Regions from separate parts of the Amycolatopsis sp. MEPSY49 genome, predicted to be linked through region 2. Evidence: riboswitches for the same ligand, from Rfam matches in the RefSeq annotation. Region 2 holds a riboswitch; each other region holds the start of a gene.
What was found. A riboswitch is a leader RNA that binds a small molecule or an ion and turns the genes downstream of it on or off. The one in region 2 is predicted to bind S-adenosylmethionine.

Region 1 (3,263 bases), on a different contig from region 2:
AGAGCGCGAAGGGGACGTCGCTGCCCAGGCCGGCGGCGATCTCGGCGAGTTCGTCGCGCGTGACGTCGAGGTTCCACAGGCTCGCCAGCCCGACCAGGGTCGCGGCCGCGTCGGCGCTGCCGCCGGCCATGCCGCCCGCGACCGGGATGCCCTTGCGCAGCACCACCCGGATCTTCGGGTCGCCGGTGCGCCCGACGTGCGCGGACAGCGCTTCGACCGCGCGCCAGGCCAGGTTTTCGGGGCCGGTCGGGACCGTGCCCTCACCCTCGCCGTAGATCTCCAGCCCTGGCTCTTCGGTGACGGCGACGGTCACCTCGTCGGTCAGCGACAGGGCCTGGAACACGGTCACCAGCTCGTGGTAACCGTCTTCGCGCAGGTCGTCGACCGCCAGGTGCAGGTTGACCTTGGCCGGGACCCGGACGGTGACTGGGGGCGGAACTACGGCGAGCACCCGACCAGCCTACGTGCCCGCGAAAACGCCCCAATGTGGCCTTGGTTGCGTCAGACGCACCGAAGGCCGCCTTGGGTGCGTCTGACGCACCGAAGGCCACATTGGGGCGCTTGGGTCAGGCTGCCGCGACGCCCTGCGGGCCGCGGGCGGTGTGCGTCACGTGGCCGCCGCGCTCGGCGACCCACGCGAGGGCCGCGTCGGCGCGCTCGCCGCGGACGCCAAGGCGGAAGCGGCCGACCGGGGTGTCGCCGATGCGGGTCAGGCCGCCGCCGATGGTGGCGAACTCGACGTCGAACCGGCCCGCCGCCTCCGGCAGCAGCGCGCCGACCGACGCGAAGCCGACCAGCACGACGTCGACCGAGCGGTCGTAGCGCGACGACTGCGAGCGGGTGGTCTCGATGGCGGGCAGCAGCGCCTGCGCGGTGCGGCTGGCCGGGTCGGAGATCAGGTCGAGCACCGTGCCGCGCTCGACGACCGTGCCGTCTTCGAGCACCGCGACGTCGTCGCAGACCCGGCGGACCACGCCGGCGTCCGGCGTCGTGATGACGACGGTGGTGCCCAGCTCGGAGCGGGCGCGGTCGAGCACGGTGAGCACCGAGCCGGCCTCCTCCGGGTCGACGCCGGCCGTCGGGTCGTCGGCCAGCAGCACGGCGGGCGCCGCCGCGAGGGCCTTCGCGACCGCGACGCGGCGAAGCTGACCCTCCGACAGCTCGCCGGGACGCTGCGTCGCGCGCTGCGTCAGGCCGACGAGGTCGAGCAGCGAGCCGACCCGGCTGCGGCGCTGCGGGCCGTCGACGCCGAGCTGCTCGAGCGGGGAGGCGATGTTGCCGGCGATGGTGCGCTCGGCGATCAGCTCCGGCTTGGTCGAGACGACGCCGAGCTGACGGCGGATCTCGCGCAGGCGGCGGCCGTCGAGGGTGCCGGTGTTGAGGCCGTCGAGCCGGACGACGCCGCGGTCGGGCCGCTCCTGCAGCGCGATGCACCGCGCCAGGACGGACTTGCCCGAACCGGCGGGGCCGACCACGCCGAACAGCGAGCCGGCCTGGACGTCGACGCTCACGTCCCGCAGGGCGACGACCGAATTTCCGTTGGTGGCAAAGGTTTTGGACAGGTTTTCGACGGTGATCACGAAGGCTCCAGAAAACGGGGTGCGCGCAGCGCGCGGCACCCGGCCGCAAGCGAAATCCGTCCTATGTGGACGGTGCGTGAAGAAGAGGTGGACCGGCTACGACAAGCTCAGTGGGAGCGTCGACATGCGGTCACGGAGCGGCGGCCTTCGTCGACAACGCGACGCCTGGTCAGGAGCAGGGGGCGGGCTACCCTCTTCATCGGAAACGGCCTCCATCGGTCCTGGCGGTAGCACCTGCCCTGTGGAGGGTGGTTGCTGCGACTTCGGCGAGCCAGGTCTCTCAGTCGCTCGGGATGGACGTACTGAGTAAAACCGATCCCGAGGAGCGAAAGCAAGCCCGTTGGCCCAGATCACACGTCTGGAGGTGTCCGAATCGCGAGATGGCACGGCAAGAGGCGTATTTTCGCCGGACTGCGTTGACTTCCACTGTGGACCTGCTAACGGACCGCGGCGATCCTCGCGAAGTCGTGCACATCCAGCTGCTCACCGCGGGTCTTCGGGTCGATCCCGGCGGCCGTGAGCAGTTCGCCGGCCCGCTCGGCGGAGCCCGCCCAGCCGGCGAGTGCGGCCCGGAGGGTCTTCCTGCGCTGTGAGAAAGCGGCGTCGACGAGGCCGAAGAGCCGATCGCGGTCGTCCGACGCCGGAGCGTCACCGCGTTCGAAGGCGACGAGCGCCGAGTCGACGTTGGGCACCGGCCAGAACACCGAGCGCGGCACGGCGGCGACCTTGCGGGCCGGGCCGTACCAGGCGAGCTTGACGCTGGGGACGCCGTAGATCCGGCTGCCGGGGCCGGCGGCCATCCGGTCGGCGACCTCGGTCTGGACCATGACGAGGCCGGATTTCAGGGACGGCACCTCGGCGAGCAGGTGCAGCACGACGGGGACGGCGACGTTGTAGGGCAGGTTGGCGACGAGCGCGGTCGGCTCGCCAAGCTGCTCGCGGGTGACGCGCAGGGCATCGGCGCCGACGACGGTCAGCCGGTCCGCGGCGTCCGGCCCCCGCTCGGCGACGGTCTTGGGCAGCCGTTCGGCGAGCTTGGGATCGATCTCGACGGCGACGACGTGCGCGCCGGTGGCGAGCAGCCCGAGGGTGAGCGAACCGAGCCCGGGCCCGACCTCGAGGACGACGTCGCCTTCGCCGACGCCGGCCAGCTCGACGATCCGCCGGACGGTGTTGGGATCGTGCACGAAGTTCTGCCCGAGCTTCTTGGTCGGCCGCACGTCGAGCTCGGCCGCCAGCCCGCGGATTTCGGCAGGTCCCAGCAGTTCAACCACCGGTGGAGCTTACCGATCGTGCTCGGGCAGCACCGCGAGGGCGGCCGTCGCCGGCTCGCGGACGCGCTGCCAGTCCGATTCGGTCGCGAGGGCTTCGGTGCGCCAGAGGCCGGCTTCCCCGCTCATCCGCTCCAGCAGGCGGTCCAGCTCGGTGAGGATCGGTGCCGCGTCGCCGTGGCCCAGGCTGCGACCGAGGTCTTCGTGAAAATCGTCGAACTCGGTCGCGAGTTCGTCCGCGACGGCGAGGCCGTTCTCGCGCAGCCAGGCCTGCTGCCGGTCTGCGGGCCGCACGCGGAACGGCCCCCGTCCACGAGGGACGAGGGCCGTTCCGAAGCGAAACTCAGGCCTTCTTGCCGCAAACCGGCCAGGCGCTGTAGCCGCCACGAGCGTCGCGGACCTTCTCCGCGAT
Region 2 (3,263 bases):
GGTGCCCGGCGCAGCAGGACCGCGAACGCCGCGGTGAGCAGGACGACCGCCGAGAGCAGCGCACCCACGAGGTCGGCCGCGAGCACCACGGCGAGCACGGCGAACCCGGCCGCGGTGACCAGGACGAGCTTGCTGCGCTCGTACGCGGCGAGCACCAGCAGGCCGAGAGTGGCCGGCAGCGGGCCGCGCAGCCCGTCGCCGAGGCGGAGCTGCCACGACCCGACCAGGTCCAGCAGCGGAACGGCGAGGAGCGCGCCGATCGTGCCGAGGACGAACCAGCCGGTGCGGGCCGGCCGCAGCGCGAACCAGTACCAGATCGCCGTGCCGAGCACCGCCACGCCGAGCGCGACCTGCCACGCCGGCCCGGCCGGCAGCTCCGGCCCCGGCGTGAACAGCGGACCCTGGGTCAGGAACTGCAGGCGGCCGTAGCCCGCCGCCCCGGTCGGCGACGGCCGGAGGAGGAGGTTCGCGGACTGGTCTTCGGCCGGGCTCCGGCGCGACAGCAACTGCACCGCCACCAGGCCGATCTGCGTCAGCCCGAGCAGTGCCAGTGGGAACCAGAACCGCCGCCCTCTCCCCATCGGGCCGGGCTCGCGCTCAGCAGAAGGGCGGCAGCTCCCGCGGGTCGCCGACCGGGGCCCAGCGGCCGTCCACCTTCGCGTACTCCCAGCGGGCTCCGCGCGCGACGATCTGGCGCAGCGCCCGGATCACGCGGTCGACGTGCTCCTCCGTGCTGCCCAGGCCGAGGCTGACGCGGATCGCCTGCTGCCCGCTGCCGCCCGTGACGCCGATCAGGCGCTTGGCCGCGATGTGGGCGCAGAAGGCGCCGTCGCGGACGCCGATGCCGTACTCGGCCGACAGGACCGCGGCCAGCCAGCCGGGGTCGAAGCCGTCGACGACGAAGCTGACCGTGCCGACCCGGTCGACCGGCGCGTCGAACAGCCGCAGCTCGGCGCAGCCCGGGATGCCTTCGAGTCCCTTGCGCAGCCGGGTCAGCAGGGCCTGCTCGTGGCTTTCGATCGCGGCCCAGTTTTCGGCCAGGGTCTCGCACGCGACGCCGAGCGCGTACACGCCGACGGTGTTGGGCGAGCCGGCTTCGTGGCGCTCGGGCCCGGTGTTCCAGACGACAGCGTCTTCGGTGACGAGCTTGGTCGCGCCGCCGCCGGAGAGGTACGGCCGGGCGGCGCGCAGCCAGTCGGCGCGGCCGATCAGCGCGCCCGCACCGAAAGGCGCGTACAGCTTGTGGCCGGACAGCGCGACGTAGTCGACGTCCAGTTCCTTGATCGAGATCCGGCGGTGCGGGGCGAGCTGGGCCGCGTCGAGCGCGATGCGAGCGCCGTGTTTCCGCGCGACGGCGGCGATTTCGGCGACCGGAAGGAGCTCACCGGTCACATTGGACGCTCCGGTGACGACCACCAATCGCGGTCCCTGCGGGGCGTCCGCGAGCGCTTCGTCCACAGCGGACACTGCGGCGAGGCGGGTGCGCGGGGTCGGGATCCGCCGGACGTTCGGGCCCTGCCACGGCAGCAGCGCGGCGTGGTGCTCGGTGTCGAAGACGACCACCGTGGTGTGCCGGGGCAGGCTGCGGGCGAGCAGGTTGAAGGAGTCGGTGGTGTTGCGGGTGAACACGACGGTGTCGGTCCGCCGGGCGTCGACGAAGCGGCGCAGGACGTCGCGGGTGCGCTCGTAGAGCTTGGTGGAGACCTGGGACGCGAAGCCGGCGCCGCGGTGGACGCTGGCGTACCAGGGCAGGAATTCGTCGACCTTCGCGCGGACGGCGTCGAGACAGGGGGCGCTCGCGGCGTGGTCGAGGTTGGCGTAGCCGACGGTCTCGCCGGTGACGAGCGGGACGCGCAGGGCGGCCCCGGCGACGGCCGGGATGTCGTGCGCGACAACGGTTTCGAGCGAGGTGATCGTGCTGGTGCGGTCGATGGCGAGAGTCATCGGTGCCTCCTCGGCGGTCCGGGGGACCCCGGCGAGGGGCCCGCGCTTGCCCGTCGCACGGCGCGACCGGCCCGGTCTTCACCCGGGGCACCCCACCGCGGTAGGAGGGTTGCCGGCCAGCAAGCCGGGGCTTGGCGCTGGCACTCATGACCTGAGCCCGAAGGTAACCGAGAACGCGGCCGGCGGCCAACCCCCGCCTCACATTCTGAGACGCCGCTCACAGCCCGCGAGGGTCAGAGCTCTGCTTGAGCCGCGCGTTGTCCGATCCCTGTCCACTCTCCGCATCCACCTGGTGATCTTTTCCCGTCAGGGTGATCTTCCGCGTCCGAGATCTTCCCCATGATCCAACCTTTGGCCGCCGAACCCGTCGACGGCAAGACCATCGGCGGCTGGCGCTTCACCGCCGGGGCCGAGCAGTACACCGGGGTTGGGGCACGTGCTCGGCGCAAGGGGCCTGGCGGCGACTCATGCGCCTGGCTGGGTTGTCCGCGCTTGAAAGGCCGCCCTCGCGATCGGCGGGTTGATCGGGCGCTCGGCTCGTAGGCAGGTCGAGCCGGCAGCGAATCGTCCGATCGGTCCCAGCCCGGCCGCGGCCCCGAACGGGTTACCGCCCCGACTCGCCCCGCCACCGTGCCAGCCGACCGGCCCGGTCCACCGCCCGCAACCGGCGCTCGACCGCGTCGCGGACCGCGGCCGTCGTCACCACCAGCAGCTGGTCGTTCTCCTGCAGCCTGCTCGTCTTCTGCGGGGTGAACCCCGTGCCCTCGCGGACTACCAAGCTCACCGTCGCCCCCGTCGGCAGCCGAAGCTCCGACAAGTACACGCCGTGCAGCTTGGACCCCGGCTGGATGCGGACCTGCAGCAGCTCGGCGCCCAGCTCGTCCAGCGGTGCGCTGTCGACCTCGACCTCGTGCGGCTCGGACTTCTTCGCCAGCCCGAGCTTGCGGCCGAGGGGTCCGAGCGTCGCGCCCTGGACCAGCGTCAACACGATCACCAGCACGAACACCGCGTCGACCAGCCGTTGCGCGCCCGGCAACCCCTGGGACAGCGGGATCATGGCCAGCACGATCGGCACCGCGCCGCGCAGGCCGGCCCACGACAGGAACGCCTGCTCCCGCCACGGCAGCCGGAACGGCAGCACCGAGAGCACCACCGAGATCGGCCGGGCCAGCAGCAGCACGACGGCGCCGGCGACCAGGCCCGGGATCAGCGTCTCGAACAGCCGGCTCGGCGACGCGAACAGCCCGAGCAGCACGAACAGCCCGATCTGCGCCAGCCAGCCGAGCCCCTCGGCGAACGACAGCGTGTCCGACCGGTGC
Region 3 (3,263 bases), 530 kb from region 2:
AGTCCACAATGGACACATTGGGCGCGCTGGGCGCGCTGGTCACCCGAACCGACGTGGACGGCGACACGGCGGTGGTCGCCGGAACGGCGATCGTCCGCCGAGGCGAGCCGCGAGGCCCGCCCCGCCGGTGAGTCCGGATCGGCGCGGGTTGTCGGTGCAGTTGCGAGTGCCGAGGCAAATCGCGAGTTTCGTCCCGGCGCCAAGGCCGGGCAGGCTTGGGGTTGTGGTGGTGTGGCGGGAGGCGCCGAAGCTGCCGGGATCCTGGCCGTCGGGCGAGAGTGCGCCCGCTGCCCGCTGCCCGCTGCCCGCTGCCCGCCGCCGGACGCGGGGCGAGCACTTGGCTCGCCCCGGCCACCGGGCCGAGTGCGGTCGGTGGCGGGTAGTCCCGTGGCCGCCGGCCGTCCTGCGTGATCGCCCAACTGGCGCGCCGGTCGGGGCGAGCCGGCTGCTTGCGACCGGAAGCCGGGGCGGGCACGTGGCCCGCCCCGGCGGGACGTCAGTAGCCGAGTGCCTCGTTCACCGCGGCGGCCGACGGCGGCACGGTCGCCTTCGGGCCGATGTGGTTCTCGACCGCGTCTAGGGTCTTGAGGCCGTCGCCGGTGATCAGGAGGACCGTCTCGGCGTCCGGGTCGAGCTTGCCCGTCTCGACGAGCTTCTTCGCCGTGGCCACGGTGACCCCGCCGGCCGTCTCGGTGAAGATGCCCTCGGTGCGGGCCAGCAGCCGGATGCCTTCGACGACCTCTTCGTCGGTGACGTCCTCGATCGCGCCGCCGGTGCGGTTGACGATGTCGAGGACGTACGGGCCGTCGGCCGGGTTGCCGATCGCCAGCGAGCGGGCGATCGTGTCCGGCTTCACCGGCTGGACCACGTCCTGGCCGGCGCGGAACGCGGCCGACACCGGCGAGCAGCCGGTCGCCTGCGCGCCGAACACCTTGTACGGGCTGGCGTCCACGAGACCGAGCTGGCCCAGCTCGCGGAAACCCTTGTCCACCTTCGTCAACTGCGAACCGGAGGCGATCGGCACGACGATCTGCGGCGGGATGCGCCAGCCGAGCTGCTCGGCGACCTCGTAGGCCAGCGTCTTCGAGCCCTCCGAGTAGTACGGCCGGACGTTCACGTTCACGAACGCCCACTTCGGGTGCTCGCCGGCGAGCTCGGTGGCGAGGCGGTTGACGTCGTCGTAGTTGCCGTCGACGGCGATCAGGTCACCGTCGTACACCGCGGTGGTCAGGATCTTGGCGCGCTCGAGGGTCTTGGGGATCAGCACGACCGACCGCCAGCCGGCGCGGGCCGCGGCGGCGGCCGTCGCGTTGGCCAGGTTGCCGGTCGACGGACACGCGAGCACCTCGAACCCGAACTCGCGGGCCGCGGCCAGCGCGACGGCGACGACGCGGTCCTTGAACGAGTGCGTCGGGTTGCCGGTGTCGTCCTTGACCCACACGCGCTTGAGGCCGAGTTCCTTGGCGAGGCGGTCGGCGCGGATCAGCCGGGTCGCGCCGGGCTCGGTGTTCGGGATCTCTTCGACGTTGGACGGAACCGGGAGGAGCTTCTTGTAGCGCCAGATGTTCTTGGGGCCGGCCTCGATGTCTTCGCGGCGGACGCGGCCGAAGTCGTAGGCGACCTCGAGCGGCGAGAAGTCCTCGGCGGAGACGAACTCGGGGGCGAGCGGCTGCCGGTGACCCTCTTCCTTCGACACCAGTTCGACGGCGGGACCGAGATCCGGGGTCTTCGTGGTGGAGGTCGTGCCGAGGGTTGCGGTCATCGCGAGGTTCCTTTCCTCATCTGCCCCGCCGAAGCGGGCCGGAATTGGCACCGTGGTCGTCAGCTACCCCGCGATCGCGGGATGACGGGCTGTACGCCGGTTGCCGGGGCTTCGTCGGGCCGTTCCCTCTGCCCCTCTGGATGAGCGGTATTCGGTTGTCGGTGCGCGCGAGCGAGCGCGCCGCCTCGAGAACACCGTACGACATGGCGCTCACGCCGTGCCATGCCGGCCGCCCGACATCACCGGAGCGGGCGCACGACACCGCAAGTGAGAGGATCCTCGGGTGACCGCGCAAGCCACCGCCCCCGCCCCGCTGCACCTGGTGCTGGGCGAGGAAGAACTGCTGATCGAACGGGCCGTCCGCGAGACGCTCGCCGCCGCCCGCGCGATCGACGCCACGGCCGAGCTGACCCGGGTCCGGGTGTCGGATCTCACAGCCCCCGAGCTGGCCGAACTCGTCAGCCCGTCGCTGTTCAGCGAAGGCCGCGTGATCGTCCTGGAGTCGGCGCAGGACATCTCGCAGGAGCTTTCCGACGCCGTGGCGTCGTACCTGAAGGACCCCGCGGACGGCGTCGTGCTGGTCGTCGTGCACACCGGCGGTGGCCGCAGCAAGGCGGGCAAGTCGCTCCCCGGGGCGCTGAAGAAGGCCGGCGCCGAGGTCACGGAGTGCCCGAAGCTGACCAAGCCGGCCGAGCGCGAGCAGTTCGTGCGGCACGAGATCCGCCGCGCGGGCGGCAAGATCGACCCGGCGGGGGTCGCGGCCCTGATCGACGCGGTGGGCTCCGACCTGCGTGAACTCTCCTCGGCGGCGAGCCAGCTGGTCGCCGACACGGGCGGGACGGTCGACGCCGACGCCGTCCGCCGCTACCACCGCGGGCGCGCCGACGTGACGGGTTTCGCGGTCGCGGAGAAGGCGGTGAGCGGCGACCGGTCGGCGGCGCTGGAGTCGCTGCGCTGGGCGATGCAGCTGGGCGTCCCGCACGTCCTGGTGGCGGACGCACTGGCCGACGCCGTCCGCACGATCGCCCGGGTCTCGGGCGCGGGCCGCGGCAACCCGAACCAGCTGGCCGGCGAGCTGGGCATGCCGCCGTGGAAGATTCGCAAGGCCCAGGGCCAGTCGCGAGGCTGGAACCAGGACGGGCTGGCCACGGCGATGCGCGTGGTGGCGCGCCTGAACGCGGAGGTCAAGGGCGTGGCGGCCGATCCGGGCTACGCGCTCGAGCGCGCGGTCCTGGAGGTGGCGGCCGCCAAGGGCTGACCCCGGACATGAGGAAGGCCCCGGCCGAAGCCGGGGCCTTCCCAGAAATCAACCAGCTCAGAGCGCGTTGACGCGCTTCGCGAGCGCCGACTTCTTGTTGGCGGCCTGGTTGGCGTGGATGACGCCCTTCGAGACGGCCTTGTCCAGCTTCTGGGCGGCGTCGCGCTGCAGCTCGACGGCCTTGGCCTTGTCGCCGGCCTCGGCGGCTTCGCGGACCTTGCGGATCGCGGTCTTCACCGAGGA

Region 1: it holds a riboswitch for S-adenosylmethionine, as region 2 does, so the genes downstream of both, ABFJ78_RS08540 (methionine ABC transporter ATP-binding protein) here and ABFJ78_RS18125 (aminotransferase class V-fold PLP-dependent enzyme) in region 2, are expected to answer to the same signal.
Region 3: it holds a riboswitch for S-adenosylmethionine, as region 2 does, so the genes downstream of both, thrC (threonine synthase) here and ABFJ78_RS18125 (aminotransferase class V-fold PLP-dependent enzyme) in region 2, are expected to answer to the same signal.

What each region holds. Positions count from the first base shown of each region.
Region 1 covers NZ_JBDLYJ010000001.1:1,694,305-1,697,567, reverse strand. The annotation lists gene ABFJ78_RS08545 (4-(cytidine 5'-diphospho)-2-C-methyl-D-erythritol kinase) at 1-451, opposite strand, end outside; gene ABFJ78_RS08540 (methionine ABC transporter ATP-binding protein) at 567-1,580, opposite strand; SAM riboswitch class I at 1,790-1,880, opposite strand; gene rsmA (16S rRNA (adenine(1518)-N(6)/adenine(1519)-N(6))-dimethyltransferase RsmA) at 2,018-2,854, opposite strand; gene ABFJ78_RS08530 (hypothetical protein) at 2,864-3,145, opposite strand; gene ABFJ78_RS08525 (transglycosylase family protein) at 3,195-3,263, opposite strand, start outside.
Region 2 covers NZ_JBDLYJ010000003.1:807,644-810,906, reverse strand. The annotation lists gene ABFJ78_RS18130 (hypothetical protein) at 1-581, opposite strand, end outside; gene ABFJ78_RS18125 (aminotransferase class V-fold PLP-dependent enzyme) at 598-1,944, opposite strand; SAM riboswitch class IV at 1,982-2,096, opposite strand; gene ABFJ78_RS18120 (potassium/proton antiporter) at 2,549-3,263, opposite strand, start outside.
Region 3 covers NZ_JBDLYJ010000003.1:281,478-284,740, forward strand. The annotation lists gene ABFJ78_RS15960 (ComEC/Rec2 family competence protein) at 1-131, shown strand, start outside; gene thrC (threonine synthase) at 497-1,762, opposite strand; SAM riboswitch class I at 1,776-1,909, opposite strand; gene holA (DNA polymerase III subunit delta) at 2,046-3,020, shown strand; gene rpsT (30S ribosomal protein S20) at 3,078-3,263, opposite strand, start outside.